Regions from separate parts of the Gracilibacillus caseinilyticus genome, predicted to be linked through region 1. Evidence: a T-box and tRNA genes for the amino acid it is inferred to sense, from the RefSeq annotation. Region 1 holds a T-box; the other holds one or more tRNA genes.
What was found. The T-box of region 1 lies ahead of alaS (alanine--tRNA ligase). A T-box ahead of a tRNA ligase gene usually reads a tRNA of that ligase, here a tRNA-Ala.

Region 1 (5,891 bases):
TTTATGACAGTATTTAAATATTTTCTTGTAAAAAAGCCTGACTAAGCTGATTAGTCAGGCTTTTGGCTTATTCGGTTAAGTCTTCGTCTGCGATAGTGTTAAGTACTTCTTCTACCATGTCCCATTCTTCATCTGATTCAATTTGGAACAGTGCCAGGTCCTCTTCGTTATCATTTTCCTCATAGCGGAAAGCAAAGACTTCTACTTCCTCATCTTCTTTTTGATCTGCCGGTACTACGGCAACATACGACTGCTCTGTTTCGTCCACGTCAAATGTAAACAACACTTCAAACAAGTGCTCTTCACCATTTTCATCTGGTATGATAATTCGTTCTTTTTCTTCTAGTGCCAATTGCCTTCCTCCCTTATGGTTGACTGTCCAGATAGCCTTGTAAAATCATTACTGCCGCCATCTTGTCTATCACTTTTTTTCGTTTGGAACGACTGACATCTGCTTCTAACAGTACCCTTTCGGCAGCCATTGTCGTCAGTCGTTCATCCCACATCACTATTTGCAAGGAAAAAGTGGATTCTAAAAACTTTGCAAATTCCTGCGAAGCTTCGCCACGAAAACCGATGGAACCATCCATGTTCTTCGGTAAGCCAACTACCGCTTTCTCAATAGTATGGTCATCAATTAACTGTTTAAACGTTTCTTGTACAGATTGGAAATCGGGCTCATTCCAATAGATCGTCTTTAATCCTTGAGCCGTCCATCCCAATGCATCACTAATGGCTACTCCAATAGTCTTGGAACCTACATCTAACCCTAATACCTTACTCATTATTTTTTGTTTGCGCTGATGTAATATTTAACAAGTTCTTCAATGATTTCATCGCGCTCAATTCTCCTTATTAAATTGCGTGCATCCTTGTGTCTTGGAATATATGCTGGATCCCCGGATAATAAGTATCCAACAATTTGATTGATCGGATGGTACCCCTTTTCTTCCAGAGCATTATAAACTACCAATAACACTTCTTCAACATTCTGTTCAATGGGCTCTTCTGAAAAATCAAATTTCATTGTCTTGTCCATTCCATCCATGGAAGCACCCCCAATTAAAATTCAACGTTTGACTGTATCTTTCTATTATACCGGTTATTATTAAAAATTTCCAAAATTATAGTGCTGTTTGGACATATTTTTCCACATAACCTAATGCATCGGCCAATTTACTGGCATCTTTCCCTCCAGCTTGTGCCATGTCTGGACGGCCGCCGCCTCCTCCTCCACAGATTTGTGCGGTCTCTTTAATTAAGTTCCCAGCATGATAGCCTTTATTGACAAGGTCTTTCGTCACACCTGAAGCAAGCTGTACTTTGTCATTATTAACTGCTGCAAGCAAAATAATACCAGATTCGAGCTTCTGTTTCATATCATCTACCATTTGGCGTAATTGATTCATATCACTTACATCGACTTTTTTAGCTAAATATTGAACACCGTTTACTTCTTTTACGTCATCTAAAATAGAAGAGGCTTCGTATTGGGATAATTTAGCGCGCAAAGACTCCACTTGACGCTGCTGTTCTTTCATTTCTTTGAAAATCTGGTCCAGTCTTTCTGGTACCTGATCTTCTTTCGTTTTCAATTGGGTAGCTGCTGTCTGTAACAGGTGATGCTTCCCATTGACAAATTGATAAGCGCCTTTAGCTGTTACGGCCTCTATTCTGCGAGTTCCTGCGCCAATACCAGATTCTGATACAATTTTAAATAGTCCGATTTCAGCAGTATTATTAACATGGCATCCACCACACAGCTCGATACTATATCCACCCATCTCTACAACACGTACGACATCACCATATTTCTCACCAAATAGAGCCATTGCACCCATTTCTTTTGCTTCACTAATTGACTTATTACTAATCGTAACGGGAATGGAATCCCAAATTTTTTCATTTACAATTTGCTCAATTTCGATGATTTCTTGCTCTGTAATGGCTCCGAAATGAGAGAAGTCAAATCTTAATCGTTCACCAGCTACCAGTGAACCTGCCTGATTGACATGTTCTCCTAATACATCTTTTAACGCTTGATGTAATAAGTGAGTAGCGGAGTGATTTTTTATAATATACTGACGGGATGTCTGATCGACTTTTGCTTGAATTGTTTGTCCATTAGCAATCGTTCCTTGCAGCTTTACACGATGAAGATTTTGTCCGTTTGGTGCTTTTTGGACATCTAATACTTCCGCATTGCCATTCTCAAATGACAGCAATCCTTTATCGGCAATTTGACCACCGCTCTCTGCATAAAACGGCGTGCTTTCTAACATAAGATACGCTTCACTGTCTGTTGCTTCAGAAACAAGATCCTTTCCTGAAACAAGTGCAATAACTTTCGTCTCCACTTCCAACTGATCGTATCCTACAAATTGACTCTCTGCATTAATATCACTTAATACACTATCTTGAATCTGCATAGAATCTACTTTTTGACGTGCATTACGTGCACGATCACGCTGTTTTTCCATTCCTTTTTCAAACGCTTGTTCATCAATCGTAAACCCCGCTTCGCCCACATATTCCTCCGTTAATTCTTTCGGGAATCCATAAGTATCATATAGACGGAACACTTCTTCACCTGGAAAAATGGTACTACCTTTTGCTTTTTCCTGCTCGACAATCTGATTTAGAATATGCAAACCTTCTTGTAACGTTTCATGGAATCGCTCTTCTTCTGTTTTGATCACATTCTGAATAAAGTCGCCTTTGTTTTTCACATCTGGATAAAATGCTTCCATAATGGATCCTACAGTCGGAACAAGTTTATACATAAATGGCTTGTCAATTCCAATTTGTTTCGCATAGCGGACCGCACGTCTCAATAAACGACGCAGCACATATCCTCGTCCCTCATTAGATGGCAATGCACCATCACTGACTGCGAACGATACGGTACGAATATGGTCCGCGATCACCTTAAATGAGACATCTGTATCCACATTTGCCAGGTAACTCGTATTCGCATATTTTTCCGTTTCTTTAATAATTGGTAAAAACAAGTCTGTTTCAAAATTAGTTTGTGTATGTTGAATAACACTAACAAGTCGTTCTAGTCCCATACCGGTATCAATGTTTTTCTTCGGTAATGGTGTATACGTATCATCTGGATTATGGTTAAATTCGGAGAATACAAGATTCCAAATTTCTAAATAGCGTTCATTTTCCCCACCTGGATAAAGTTCAGAATCATTGGCATCATTACCATATGCTTCACCACGATCATAAAAGATTTCCGTATTCGGACCACTTGGCCCTTCACCAATATCCCAGAAATTCTCCTCAAGTCGAATAATACGATCCTCAGGTAAACCGATTTTATCTTTCCATAACAAGTAGGCTTCTTCATCTTCCGGGTGAACGGTAACAGATAATTTTTCTGGATCAAAACCAATCCATTTTTCACTGGTCAGAAATTCCCATGCGAATTCGATTGCTTCTTCCTTGAAATAATCACCAATTGAGAAGTTCCCTAACATTTCAAAGAATGTGTGGTGACGTGCTGTATAGCCGACATTAGTAATATCATTGGTACGAATAGACTTCTGTGCATTAGTAATACGTGGATTTTGCGGTACGACTCTTCCATCAAAATATTTTTTTAATGTGGCTACACCACTGTTGATCCATAATAAAGTAGGATCATCTTTCGGTACTAATGACGCACTTGGTTCAACACCATGTCCTTTTTCCTTAAAAAAGTCCAAGAACATTTGACGAACCTCAGCAGATGTTAATTGCTTCATAATGAAACCTCCCATAATAATATAGTTAATCAGGTACAACTACCCGGACATGATTTGCATAAAAAAACTCCCATCCCTGCCTAAATAGCAGGGACGAGAGTTGAATCCGCGGTACCACCCTAATTATAGTCTAAAAAAGACTATCTCTTTAACATCTGTAACGGTGATGTAACCGGCAGTGATTAACTGCACTTCAAACTAGCTTCCCAGATCATTGCATGCAGGATCACTTTCAGCCTCGGTCATCCCTCTCTTCGACATGGTTATCTGGTACTCAGGTTTTTCAACGTATTTCGATTATTCACTTCGCTAGCATATTATAGAAAACTTTTTTCTATCTGTCAATTGCTTTCACTTGTTTATAAATCATCGGTATCGCTACCCTTCCAACAGCTAACAATGGAACTGCCAGGATCATGCCGACAACACCAACAGTTTTGGCCGCAATAAATAACGTTAAGATAATGTACACAGGGTGAATATGAATGCTTTTCCCTACTATAAAAGGTGACAGCAAATTGCCCTCTAACACCTGGACAACCAGTACTGCCAGGATAACGTATAACACTTTCTCTGTAGAAACAGTAAATGCAATCAGCACGGCTGGTATGGCCCCGATAATTGGTCCAAAGTACGGAATGAAATTAGTAAAGCCAATAATCGTTGCCAATACAACTGTATAACTCATGCCGATCCACTTAAGAAGAAAATAACTGACCAGACCTACTAAAAAACAAACTAATATTTGACCACGAATATATTGACCTAGGCTTTCTTCCATATCTCGAGCTAAAGTTTTGGTAAACACCTGCCATCTGGATGGAATTAGTTTTAGTAGACTTTTTTGCAATCGCCGGTAGTCTTTTAAAAAATAAAATGCCAGGATTGGTATTACCGCCAGCATGACAAACGCATCGAAAAGCATCGGAATATTTTTTAACAGAATCGTAATTTTTTCACCGATAGATGTCTCAAGATTTTGTAAGAATTCGTCTAAATTATCGTGAAATCCTTCGGGCATAAAGGAAGTCTGGCTATATAAACCATAAATAAACGAACGGTAAGCATCCACATAAGAAGGCAGATTCTGCTGAATATCCTGAATTTGTTTCATCCAAGTGGGAAAAGAACGATAGACTCCATAACCGACCAGTCCGAAAAATAATAAGTAAATGCACACAATCGCAACGGGTCGCGGGATATGCCAGCTATGAATCTTTTCCACGAGCGGATGTAACAAGTATGCAATTAATCCAGCTATTAAAAAAGGCGTCAAGATGTGGAACGCTACTACTAAAACATTTTTATAAAAAGGAAAGAGGATATACATTAAGTACAAAAATAATACAGCCAAACATAATATGACAAGTCTCAGAGCGATACTGACTTTTTTCTGATTAGTCATCACGGTTAACCTTCAACCCGTCGTTCCTCATCTGAAAATAAGTCGTCTAATGAACTTAAGGTACCATCCATTTCGACCTCATGTAAATGCAACATGTTATTTTGGATGGATAATTCAATATAACAATCCCAGCAATAATATTGCTCCGGGCCAATAATTCCAATATTCTTACTGCGACAATTCGGACATCTCACAAACTTTCCCTCACTTTATCATTTTTATCTGTCAGCCTGTCCAACTTTGAGGGAAATATACATGTAATTGTCTAAAATTTATACCATAAAATCATAAGGTGAGAAATCTTCCTGTCCAACATCTACTGAAAGTAACCATTCATCTGCTGATATCTCTTTCTTATCTTTGTCACTTTTCTCCTCCTTTACATGAAAAAGTTCATGCAAAAATGACACGAGGTTTGTATAACGCTTGTTGGTGTCTTCTGTGTGAACCCCTTTTAAAAAAGCTTGCTTATCCCCACACATAACCAGAGACTGCTTTGCGCGGGTTATACCCGTATAAAGTAGATTCTTCCGAAGCATCCGATTATATCCTGAAATTACTGGCATAATGACAATTTGGAATTCACTGCCTTGGGATTTATGAATCGAGGTGCAGTAAGCATGCATCAAATTCATTAAATCCGCTTTTGCATAAGCAACTTCTTTTTCATCAAAGCTGACAACTACTTGCTCTTCTTGATCCACATTTTCATCTTTTTCAAAAATGGCGAC
Region 2 (5,891 bases), 2.2 Mb from region 1:
TGAGCTAATGGCTCTTACTTTTTATTGATATAGTACACAGTGCAAAAAATGCACAAATAAAAATGGCTGGGCTAGCTGGATTCGAACCAGCGCATGACGGTACCAAAAACCGTTGCCTTACCGCTTGGCTATAGCCCACCAATAAAATGAAAAAGTGTACAAAAATAGTATATACACTTAATAACTTTTTATACAATGGTGGAGGGAGTAGGACTCGAACCTACGAACCCGATGGGAGCGGATTTACAGTCCGCCGCGTTTGGCCAACTTCGCTATCCCTCCATGTATCTATATGAACTTGACTGGTGCCGGCCAGAGGACTTGAACCCCCAACCTACTGATTACAAGTCAGTTGCTCTACCAATTGAGCTAGACCGGCTAATGGTGGAGGATGCAGGGCTCGAACCTGCGACCCCTTGCTTGTAAGGCAAGTGCTCTCCCAGCTGAGCTAATCCTCCATTTAAAAGGATTTATACTTTCCTAAAAGTTAAGTGGTATTTATGGTGACCCGTACGGGATTCGAACCCGTGTTACCGCCGTGAAAGGGCGGTGTCTTAACCACTTGACCAACGGGCCAATACAATATGTCATAAAAATAGCAGAGCTTCCAGCCGGACTTGAACCGGCGACCCCTTCCTTACCATGGAAGTGCTCTACCGAACTGAGCTATGGAAGCATATGGCTCCACAGGTAGGATTCGAACCTACGACCGATCGGTTAACAGCCGATTGCTCTACCACTGAGCTACTGTGGAATACTATTCATCTGGCTGCTTCTCAAAGCTGTAAAAATTACATAGCCTGGCAACGTCCTACTCTTGCAGGGGCGCGAGCCCCAACTACCATGGGCGCTGAAGAGCTTAACTGCTGTGTTCGGCATGGGAACAGGTGTGACCTCTTCGCTATCGCTACCAGACCAACAAGGATGTTGGTCGATCGATGTTGTCACATGGATGTGACGATTTTAATCGATCATCCTATATTATTACATGGGTTTGCACCCTGAAAACTAGATAAGACAAGAGACAGACATCAACGAACCGTTGCACATCAGAAACATTTGTATAGATAAGTCCTCGATCTATTAGTATTCGTCAGCTTCACATGTCACCATGCTTCCACCTCGAACCTATCAACCTCATCGTCTCTGAGGGATCTTACTCACTTACGTGATGGGAAGTCTCATCTTGAGGGGGGCTTCATGCTTAGATGCTTTCAGCACTTATCCCTTCCACACGTAGCTACCCAGCGATGCTCTTGGCAGAACAACTGGTGCACCAGCGGTGTGTCCATCCCGGTCCTCTCGTACTAAGGACAGCTCCTCTCAAACTTCCAACGCCCACGACGGATAGGGACCGAACTGTCTCACGACGTTCTGAACCCAGCTCGCGTACCGCTTTAATGGGCGAACAGCCCAACCCTTGGGACCGACTACAGCCCCAGGATGCGATGAGCCGACATCGAGGTGCCAAACCTCCCCGTCGATGTGGACTCTTGGGGGAGATAAGCCTGTTATCCCCGGGGTAGCTTTTATCCGTTGAGCGACGGCCCTTCCATTCGGTACCGCCGGATCACTAAGCCCGACTTTCGTCCCTGCTCGACTTGTAGGTCTCGCAGTCAAGCTCCCTTCTGCCTTTGCACTCTGCGAATGATTTCCAACCATTCTGAGGGAACCTTTGGGCGCCTCCGTTACATTTTAGGAGGCGACCGCCCCAGTCAAACTGCCCACCTGACACTGTCTCCGAACCGGATCACGGTTCTGGGTTAGAAGGTCAATACAGCCAGGGTGGTATCCCACCGGCGCCTCCACGTAAGCTAGCGCTCACGTATCTCAGGCTCCCACCTATCCTGTACAAGCTGTACCAACATTCAATATCAGGCTACAGTAAAGCTCCACGGGGTCTTTCCGTCCTGTCGCGGGTAATGCGCATCTTCACGCATAGTATAATTTCACCGGGTCTCTCGTTGAGACAGTGCCCAAGTCGTTGCACCTTTCGTGCGGGTCGGAACTTACCCGACAAGGAATTTCGCTACCTTAGGACCGTTATAGTTACGGCCGCCGTTTACTGGGGCTTCGGTTCAACGCTTCGCTAATGCTAACGCATCCCCTTAACCTTCCAGCACCGGGCAGGTGTCAGCCCCTATACTTCGCCTTACGGCTTCGCAGAGACCTGTGTTTTTGCTAAACAGTCGCTTGGGCCTTTTCACTGCGGCTTCTCGCAAAAGAAGCACCCCTTCTCCCGAAGTTACGGGGTCATTTTGCCGAGTTCCTTAACGAGAGTTCTCCCGATCACCTTAGGATTCTCTCCTCGCCTACCTGTGTCGGTTTGCGGTACGGGCACCCTTTTCCTTGCTAGAGGCTTTTCTTGGCAGCGTGAAATCCGGAACTTCGGTACTATATTTCCCTCCTGATCACAGCTTGTGATTGCCAGACGGATTTGCCTATCTGACTCACTTACTGCTTCAACGCACACATCCAGTGGTGCGCATTCCTTATCCTTCTGCGTCCCCCCATCACTCAAACGGAATTGGGTGGTACAGGAATATCAACCTGTTGTCCATCGCCTACGCCTTTCGGCCTCGGCTTAGGCCCCGACTAACCCTGAGCGGACGAGCCTTCCTCAGGAAACCTTAGGCATTCGGTGAAGAAGATTCTCACTTCTTTTTCGCTACTCATACCGGCATTCTCACTTCTAAGCGCTCCACCAGTCCTCACGGTCTGACTTCGCTGCACTTAGAACGCTCTCCTACCATTGATCGTAGATCAATCCGTAGCTTCGGTGATACGTTTAGCCCCGGTATATTTTCGGCGCAGCGTCACTCGACCAGTGAGCTATTACGCACTCTTTAAATGATGGCTGCTTCTAAGCCAACATCCTGGTTGTCTATGCAACGCCACATCCTTTTCCACTTAACGTATACTTTGGGACCTTAGCTGACGGTCTGGGCTGTTTCCCTTTCGACTATGAACCTTATCACCCATAGTCTGACTCCCAAGGTAATATGATTGGCATTCGGAGTTTGACTGAATTCGGTAACCCGGTAAGGGCCCCTAGTCCAATCAGTGCTCTACCTCCAACATACATGCCTTGAGGCTAGCCCTAAAGCTATTTCGGAGAGAACCAGCTATCTCCGTGTTCGATTGGCATTTCACCCCTACCCACACCTCATCCCCGCACTTTTCAACGTGCGTGGGTTCGGGCCTCCAGTCAGTGTTACCTGACCTTCACCCTGGACATGGGTAGATCACACGGTTTCGGGTCTACGACCACCTACTAAAACGCCCTGTTCAGACTCGCTTTCGCTGCGGCTCCGTGTCTTCCACTTAACCTTGCAGGGGATCGTAACTCGCCGGTCCATTCTACAAAAGGTACGCCGTCACCCATAAAAGGGCTCCGACTACTTGTAGGCACACGGTTTCAGGTTCTCTTTCACTCCCCTCCCGGGGTGCTTTTCACCTTTCCCTCACGGTACTGGTTCACTATCGGTCACTAGGGAGTATTTAGCCTTGGGAGATGGTCCTCCCGGATTCCGACGGAATTTCACGTGTTCCGCCGTACTCAGGATCCACTCCGGAGGAAACACATTTTCGACTACAGGATTGTTACCTTCTATGATGGGCCTTTCCAGACCACTTCGTCTAATGTATTTCTTTGTAACTCCAAAGGAGTGTCCTACAACCCCAAAAAGCAAGCTTTTTGGTTTGGGCTAATTCCGTTTCGCTCGCCGCTACTCGGGAAATCGCGTTTGCTTTCTCTTCCTCCGGGTACTGAGATGTTTCAGTTCCCCGGGTCTGCCTCATTTATCCTATGGATTCAGATAAATGTTCTACTCCATGACGAGCAGAGGGTTTCCCCATTCGGAAATTCTCGGATCAAGGCCTACGTACGGCTCCCCGAGACATATCGGTGTTTGTCCCGTCCTTCATCGGCTCCTAGTGCCAAGGCATCCACCGTGCGCCCTTCTTCACTTAACTATACTTACTTTATTCCAATGAAAAGCGAGTTGGTTATTGTTTGATGTCTTGTCATCAGTTTCGTTTCCACAGCTGTCAAGCAGTTGCTTCCACGTCCTGATTACTCTTATCTAGTTTTCAAGGTACATTAAATTAAAATGGTGGAGCCTAGCGGGATCGAACCGCTGACCTCCTGCGTGCAAAGCAGGCGCTCTCCCAGCTGAGCTAAGGCCCCAAATTTAGAATGGTGGGCCTGAGTGGACTCGAACCACCGACCTCACGCTTATCAGGCGTGCGCTCTAACCAGCTGAGCTACAGGCCCATTCTAATGAGTGTATGATATTGAGAGGCAGATTGATCTCTCAAAACTGAACCAAACAACCAAGTATGATTTGTCACCTTGTAAAAGGTGTTCCGTAATATGTCCAGCTACAGCACCCAGCGCCTAGCAAACTTCCTTCACCTCCGTACGATAAGTCAACATCAACTCACAAAAGTTCGTTGTGTTTCCTTTATCTCCTTCGGTTCAGTCCAGTTTGTACGTCGCTAAACGGGTGCTTTCGCCTTTCTATTAATCCTTAGAAAGGAGGTGATCCAGCCGCACCTTCCGATACGGCTACCTTGTTACGACTTCACCCCAATCATTGGCCCCACCTTCGGCGGCTGGCTCCAAAGGTTACCCCACCGACTTCGGGTGTTGCCAACTCTCGTGGTGTGACGGGCGGTGTGTACAAGGCCCGGGAACGTATTCACCGTGGCATGCTGATCCACGATTACTAGCGATTCCGGCTTCATGCAGGCGAGTTGCAGCCTGCAATCCGAACTGAGAATGGTTTTATGGGATTTGCTTGACCTCGCGGTTTCGCTGCCCTCTGTACCATCCATTGTAGCACGTGTGTAGCCCAGGTCATAAGGGGCATGATGATTTGACGTCATCCCCACCTTCCTCCGGTTTGTCACCGGCAGTCACCTTAGAGTGCCCAACTTAATGCTGGCAACTAAGATCAAGGGTTGCGCTCGTTGCGGGACTTAACCCAACATCTCACGACACGAGCTGACGACAACCATGCACCACCTGTCATTCGGTCCCCGAAGGGAACTCCCTATCTCTAGGGACATCCGAAGATGTCAAGACCTGGTAAGGTTCTTCGCGTTGCTTCGAATTAAACCACATGCTCCACCGCTTGTGCGGGCCCCCGTCAATTCTTTTGAGTTTCAGCCTTGCGGCCGTACTCCCCAGGCGGAGTGCTTAATGCGTTAACTGCAGCACTAAGGGGCGGAAACCCCCTAACACCTAGCACTCATCGTTTACGGCGTGGACTACCAGGGTATCTAATCCTGTTCGCTCCCCACGCTTTCGCACCTCAGCGTCAGTTACAGACCAGAGAGTCGCCTTCGCCACTGGTGTTCCTCCACATATCTACGCATTTCACCGCTACACGTGGAATTCCACTCTCCTCTTCTGCACTCAAGTTCCCCAGTTTCCAATGACCGCTTGCGGTTGAGCCGCAAGATTTCACATCAGACTTAAGAAACCGCCTACGCGCGCTTTACGCCCAATAATTCCGGACAACGCTTGCCCCCTACGTATTACCGCGGCTGCTGGCACGTAGTTAGCCGGGGCTTCCTCGATAGGTACCGTCAAGGTGCCGCCCTGTTTGAACGGCACTTGTTCTTCCCTAACAACAGAACTTTACGATCCGAAAACCTTCTTCGTTCACGCGGCGTTGCTCCGTCAGACTTTCGTCCATTGCGGAAGATTCCCTACTGCTGCCTCCCGTAGGAGTCTGGGCCGTGTCTCAGTCCCAGTGTGGCCGATCACCCTCTCAGGTCGGCTACGCATCGTTGCCTTGGTGAGCCGTTACCTCACCAACTAGCTAATGCGCCGCGGGCCCATCTGTAAGTGATAGCCAGAGGCCATCTTTCAACATTCCTTC

Region 2: it encodes a tRNA-Ala, which carries the amino acid that the T-box ahead of alaS (alanine--tRNA ligase) is inferred to sense. The anticodon was not compared.

What each region holds. Positions count from the first base shown of each region.
Region 1 is NZ_CP095072.1:3,160,602-3,166,492, reverse strand. Features, by position in the region: gene MUN88_RS14910 (DUF1292 domain-containing protein) at 68-352, opposite strand; gene ruvX (Holliday junction resolvase RuvX) at 366-785, opposite strand; gene MUN88_RS14900 (IreB family regulatory phosphoprotein) at 785-1,048, opposite strand; gene alaS (alanine--tRNA ligase) at 1,125-3,755, opposite strand; T-box leader at 3,842-4,051, opposite strand; gene MUN88_RS14890 (AI-2E family transporter) at 4,090-5,160, opposite strand; gene MUN88_RS14885 (YrzR-like zinc ribbon domain) at 5,166-5,354, opposite strand; gene recD2 (SF1B family DNA helicase RecD2) at 5,433-5,891, opposite strand, start outside.
Region 2 is NZ_CP095072.1:936,642-942,532, forward strand. Features, by position in the region: tRNA gene MUN88_RS04465 (tRNA-Lys) at 1-14, opposite strand, end outside; tRNA gene MUN88_RS04470 (tRNA-Gln) at 64-138, opposite strand; tRNA gene MUN88_RS04475 (tRNA-Tyr) at 197-282, opposite strand; tRNA gene MUN88_RS04480 (tRNA-Thr) at 304-379, opposite strand; tRNA gene MUN88_RS04485 (tRNA-Val) at 383-458, opposite strand; tRNA gene MUN88_RS04490 (tRNA-Glu) at 502-576, opposite strand; tRNA gene MUN88_RS04495 (tRNA-Thr) at 603-676, opposite strand; tRNA gene MUN88_RS04500 (tRNA-Asn) at 680-754, opposite strand; rRNA gene rrf (5S ribosomal RNA) at 799-915, opposite strand; rRNA gene MUN88_RS04510 (23S ribosomal RNA) at 1,064-3,975, opposite strand; tRNA gene MUN88_RS04515 (tRNA-Ala) at 4,114-4,189, opposite strand; tRNA gene MUN88_RS04520 (tRNA-Ile) at 4,200-4,276, opposite strand; rRNA gene MUN88_RS04525 (16S ribosomal RNA) at 4,537-5,891, opposite strand, start outside.